One region of the Pseudoalteromonas sp. NCCP-2140 genome, then DNA from elsewhere that is predicted to be linked to it. Evidence: predicted binding sites of a transcription regulator. Region 1 holds the regulator's gene; the other holds the start of a gene.
What was found. Region 1 encodes sigma-54, which starts transcription at its own class of promoters, with help from an activator protein. Its sites were predicted from a motif close to GTTGGCACGNNNNTNGNNT; they were not measured.

Region 1 (3,168 bases):
GAGCGAAGGCAGTAAATTAACCGGAATATTATCAACGCAATAATAGCCCAAGTCTTCAAGTACTCGTAAAGCGACCGATTTACCTGAGCCTGAGCGACCGCTGATAATTATTAATTCCATTTATGCCTCTGCTGATATGACCTGAAACAGTTGCTGATCGGTAGTAGCACTACGCAGCTGTTTACAAAATTCTTTATCTTTAAGTCTATCAGCAATTGTTGATAAGGTCTTTAGGTGAAGCTGACAGTCACCATCTGGTACGATGAGTGCCACAAAAATATCAACTGGACGATTATCAATTGCATCAAAATTAATAGGGGATTCACTCACTATCACAAATGCATGAGGCTCATCTGCGCCGCTCATTCGGCCATGTGGAATAGCAATACCTCGGCCAATGCCGGTGCTACCTAGTTTTTCTCGGTTGAGTAAAGCATCTAGGATATCTTGTTGCGATAAATGAGGAAGCTGCTGGTGGGCCAGTTCGCTGATATATTCAAGAATTCTTTTTTTGCTATTAAAAAGGACCGCAGCTTTGCTGCAGTCCTGGTTAGTAAGTGAACTTAGTTTCATAATTTAATGTCGAGCTAATTTCTCTTTGTGTTTAATGACTTGGCGATCAAGTTTATCGATCAGTGAGTCAATGGCTGCGTACATATCTTGATGTTCTGTAGAAGCGAACAATTCGCCTCCGTTTACATGTAAAGTTGCTTCTGCTTTTTGGCTTAATTTTTCTACATCTAGAATGACATGAACATTATTAATATGGTCAAAATGCCTTTCTAGTTTTGCAAACTTGGTGTTTACATAGTCTCTTAATGAATCTGTGATTTCTACATGACGACCAGTTAAATTTAGTTGCATAAGCATTTTTCCTTCTATGTAAAACGTCTAAATCAGACTCTTACGCTGATTAGACGGAGGTATTGCTAGAGACTCACGATATTTTGCAATTGTACGTCTAGCTACTTTAATTCCTTGCTCAGCCAATATATCTGCAATTTTGCTATCACTCAATGGTTTAGCTGAGTTTTCTGCAGCGACTAACTTCTTGATTAAAGCGCGTATTGCTGTAGAAGAACACTCACCACCATTTTCGGTGCTGACATGGCTTGAGAAGAAATATTTCAACTCAAAAATACCCCGTGGGGTATGCATATATTTTTGCGTTGTTACCCGTGAAATCGTCGATTCATGCATTTCGACCATTTCAGCAACATCATTTAGCACCATCGGCTTCATTGCTTCAGGGCCATGCTCAAAGAAAGCTTGTTGTTGTTGAACGATACAGTTGGTCACTTTTAATAGCGTATCGTTACGGCTTTCTAAGCTTTTAATAAACCACTTAGCTTCTTGTAAGTGAGAGCGAATAAATTGGCTGTCGCTACTTGATTTTACAGAGCGAGACATCGCCGCATATTGGCTGTTCACTCTAATCTTTGGCATACAGTCTGGGTTTAACTCGACTACCCAGCGACCTTTTACTTTTTTTACTGATACATCAGGTATGACGTACTCAGACTCTTCGCGCACTATGCTATCCGCAGGCTTAGGATTTAAGCTGTGGATGAGCGTCATCACTTCTTTAAGCTCGTTTTCTTTAAGCTTAGTCTTTTTCATCAAAGTTCGATAGTCGCGACTCGCTAATAATTCGATATGCTCAGATAAAACCATTTTAGTTTCAGCTAAATATGGCGTATTAGCATCGAATTGGCGTAACTGAATGCACAGACATTCTTGTAAACTGCGTGCGCCAATACCCACAGGATCAAATAACTGAATTCTTTTTAAGACCGCTTCGACTTCATCAAGTTCGATTTCTTCTTCATCGTTATTTTGATTAAAGCTTTCGACTATATCTTCACAGCTTACCGTTAAAATACCTGAGTCATCGATAGCTTCTACAATTGCCACAGCAATCGCTTCATCAGTAGGGCTAAATGGCGTGAGCTGTAATTGCCACATTAGGTATTCATGAAGGGTTTCGGTTGATGCTCCCTGATAGATAGATTCATCTTCAGGCATTGGCCCTGACGATGTTGAAGGGGCGGCACTCATGTACTCATCCCACGTGACGTCCATTGCTAAGTCATCGCTTACGGTGTCTTTATTGAGAGCATCACTACTTTCTTGCTCGTACTCGCTAGGTGCTTCTTCGGCAGACGCGCTGACTTGCACATCGTCAGGCTCCGCTTTTTGCTCATTCTTGCCGGTGCTTTCTTCATTGTAATCCGCTTCTTCCACTTCAAGCAGGGGATTACTATCAAGCGCTTCTTGAATTTCTTGCTGGAGATCCAATGTACTGAGCTGCAACAAACGAATCGCTTGTTGCAGTTGTGGAGTCATTGTAAGTTGCTGGCCCATGCGCAGCTGTAATGATTGCCTCATGTATCCCTAACAATCCTTTTTAAGTTATCGATAACTGTATAAACACAGTTATCGATTTATTGTCATTGTTATAAGTCTAGCAGATGCTCTAGTCGCTGGCGTAATGGTTACAGCCTGAATTGCTCGCCTAGATATACATCGCGTACAGTTTGGTCTGCTAATACGTGCTCAGGTGTGCCTGATGCAATTAGCTCCCCATGAGAAACAATGTAGGCTTTTTCACAAACATCAAGGGTTTCTCGAACATTATGGTCAGTAATTAGTACACCGATACCACGATTTTTTAGGTGCTCAATAATTTTCTTTATATCTAACACTGAAATTGGATCAACACCAGCAAAAGGCTCATCTAAAAGGATAAATTTAGGATTAGCGGCTAATGCGCGAGCAATTTCTACACGGCGTCGCTCACCACCTGACAGCGCCATACCTTGGCTGTCACGAATGTGTTGAATACTAAACTCATCGAGTAAGCTATTGAGTGTTTCTTCGCGGGTGGTTTTATTTAGATCTTTACGAGTTTCTAAAATGGCCATCAAGTTTTGGTAAACCGTCAACTTTCGAAAAATTGACGATTCTTGTGGCAGATAGCCAATACCTAAACGCGCACGGCTATGCATTGGTAAAAGGGTGATATCGTTATCATCAATACTGATTTTACCTTTGTCGCTAGGTACTAGGCCTACAATCATATAGAAGGTCGTTGTTTTACCTGCGCCATTTGGACCAAGCAAGCCAACAATACTGCCAGCTTCAACTTCAAGACCGACATTTTTAACC
Region 2 (3,168 bases), 440 kb from region 1:
AAGCTTATCAGCAGGACGGCACGTAATTGCTTCAGCCCCCTCTAGTACACGCTCTTGTAGCTCTTTATTCATTGGCGCCGGTGTTGCACCATACTCGCCTTTGAGTACACCCGCAGTTTCTTTAGTGATGGTTTTATAACGCTCGCCAGTCAACACATTAAGTACCGCTTGAGTACCTACAATTTGCGACGTTGGTGTAACTAGAGGAATGTAACCTAAGTCTTCACGTACACGCGGGATCTCAAGTAATACTTGATCAAGCTTATCAGCAGCACCTTGTTCTTTAAGCTGATTTTCCATGTTAGTTAACATACCGCCAGGTACTTGGGCTAATAAGATACGACCATCAACACCTTTAAGGCTGCCTTCAAATGCAGCGTATTTCTTACGTACATCACGGAAATAAGCGGCAATTTCTTCTAACTCATTTAAATTAAGGCCGGTGTCACGCTCTGTGCCTTCTACGATTGAAACAATAGTTTCTGTGGCACTATGACCATAGGTCATACTCATTGACGAAATCGCCGTATCAAGCATATCGATACCCGCATCGATTGCTTTTTGGTAAGTTGCAGTACTTAAACCTGTCGTCGCGTGGCATTGCATCGCAATAGGAATAGATACAGTTTCTTTTAAGCCTTTGATCAACTGTTCGCAATCATATGGCTTTAATAAACCCGCCATATCTTTGATACAAATTGAATGACAACCAAGATCTTCTAGTTGTTTTGCAAGTTCAAGCCACATATCAAGCGTATGGACTGGGCTTACTGTGTACGAAATAGTACCTTGGGCATGAGCACCTACTTTAACTGCAGCTTTAATGGCTGTTTCAAGGTTACGCACATCGTTCATCGCATCGAAAATACGGAAAACATCAACACCGTTTTTGTGGGCACGCTCAACAAACTTTTCGACTACATCATCAGCATAATGACGGTAACCTAGAAGATTCTGTCCGCGTAGTAGCATTTGTTGCTTAGTGTTTGGCATTGCCGCTTTTAGCTCGCGAATACGTTGCCAAGGATCTTCACCTAAATAACGGATACACGAGTCAAACGTCGCACCACCCCATGATTCAATTGACCAATAACCCGCATTATCGAGTTTTTCTGCCATGGGTAGCATGTCGTCTAAGCGCATACGCGTTGCCAAAAGAGACTGGTGTGCGTCACGCAATACTAATTCGGTTAATTTTAATTTAGCCATGTTTAAGCTGCCCCGTTATTTTTGTTTATTTCGAAATTGAGCAATTGCAGCGCTGATTGCTGCAATATGTGCCTGTGGCACACCCTGTTGAGGTTGAATTTTTGCTGTACGCGTAGGTTCTGCAGTTGCAGGATCATCAAATCGACCCACCAGCTTTGACATTAAAGTGACTGCTGAAATCAAAATAGTCAGAAAAACAAACACGCCTACCATGCCTGTCACCATCAAACTGGCCGCAGTGGTGAGTAATCCACCTATATCCATACGACTCCCCTCGCTTACTTAAAATAAAAAGTTATTTTTGTTAAATAATTATGCACCAATAATAACAAACAAAATTCATTTGTATAGCACCATTGTAAATTGGTAAAACCAATTAAATTTAAAATAACATGACGCACATATAATTAACACCCCACTATTAGCGCATTTAAAGCCCCGTTATAGATGATATAAATAGTCAATATAGCCAGACGTTATATGTTCAGCTATTAATCAACCATAGAAAAATACCTAAAAACCACGCACAACAAGGTGTTAGAGCTATCCACTAAAAATAAAGTTAAATTGGTCTTACCAATAACAGTAGCGATTCTCTTTTTCTTCATTCAGCTCAATATGAAAAAATATCACTATGAATAAGTTACATGCTTACTCGTAAAAGTTACCAAATGATGAACCCTATAAAGAACGACAAAAACACATAACCCATTGAAATATATAAGATAAAACTTCTGGCACAGAACTCGCTTCAGTTACATCGAACTTAAGAAAATTTAAATAGCCAAGGAGACCACTATGTTACGCTGGACAATTACTTTTTTAGTTATCGCGTTAATCGCAGCAGTGTTAGGTTTTGGCGGTATCGCAGGAGCCGCTGCAGGCATCGCTAAGATTATCTTTTTTATATTTTTAGTATTACTAGTTATTTCGCTGGTATCAGGAGCACTTAGAGGCAGTGTCCCTAAGTAGTTAAAAGCAGATAACCACTTACTTTATTTTAAATTTACAAGGAATTTCATTATGAAAAATTCAACTTTAAAAGCCGCTACTATCGCCCTATTTTCAGGTTTATTCATCATGGGTTGTGAAGACAACTCTGCTGAAGACGCAGGTGAGCGTATTGATGAAGCAATTACTGATACACAAAATGCAGTTGAAGATGCATGTGAAGAAGTAAAAGAAGGTGTTAACGCAGAAGAAACAAACTGCTAATAACACCTTACTTAAGAAAAGCGGCCAAGTGCCGCTTTTTTGTGTATGCAAGTTAGCAAGTTAGCAAGTTAGCAAGTTAGCAAGTTAGCAAGTTAGCAAGTTAGCAAGTTAGCAAGTTAGCAAGTTAGCAAGTTAGCAAGTTAGCAAGTTAGCAAGTTAGCAAGTTAGCAACTCTAGGATGCCTGCTGCTTGTGTCAAGGAGCTCGCAACTTTACTCTTTCTCCCTAGAAACCCGTTAACTTGTTGGGTTTCGCTCCGCTCTACCCTACGTCACGTAGGTCGTCATTTATGGCGACACATAACCGCTAACATTGACGGGCTAAAGCCCGACCTACGACTTAAACGTAGATTTAAGAAACATCGCGCGAAATAAATTTCACGCCTACGTGGGGTTAAACCGCTGCTACATCATGCTCGCAACTTTACTCTTTACCCTAGAAGCTCGCTAACTTGTTGGGTTTATCTGAAAGCTGATAGCTATGAGTGCGTTGGGTTTCGCTCCGCTCTAACCTACGTCACGTAGGTCGTCATTTATGGCGACACATGTTTTCATTCATACGTGACGGGCTAAAGCCCGACTTACAGCCGCATTAATTCAGGGAATCGCGCGAAATAAATTTCACGCCTACGCGAGCCTCAAGCTTGCTAATTTACTCTTTCCTCTAGAAACTCGCTAACTTGTTGGGTTAATCTGAAAGCTGATAGCTATGAGTGCGTTGGGTTTCGCTCCGCTCTACCCAACCT

Region 2: a site for sigma-54 is predicted at 1,943-1,961, ahead of NFU46_RS06785 (DUF1328 domain-containing protein). Genes of this name have one in related genera too.

Annotation. Positions count from the first base shown of each region.
Region 1 is NZ_BRCZ01000003.1:473,544-476,711, reverse strand. Features, by position in the region: gene rapZ (RNase adapter RapZ) at 1-120, opposite strand, end outside; gene ptsN (PTS IIA-like nitrogen regulatory protein PtsN) at 121-573, opposite strand; gene hpf (ribosome hibernation promoting factor) at 577-864, opposite strand; gene NFU46_RS08810 (RNA polymerase factor sigma-54) at 892-2,388, opposite strand; gene lptB (LPS export ABC transporter ATP-binding protein) at 2,496-3,168, opposite strand, start outside.
Region 2 is NZ_BRCZ01000003.1:29,785-32,952, forward strand. Features, by position in the region: gene oadA (sodium-extruding oxaloacetate decarboxylase subunit alpha) at 1-1,209, opposite strand, end outside; gene NFU46_RS06780 (OadG family protein) at 1,225-1,473, opposite strand; gene NFU46_RS06785 (DUF1328 domain-containing protein) at 2,008-2,181, shown strand; gene NFU46_RS06790 (hypothetical protein) at 2,233-2,424, shown strand.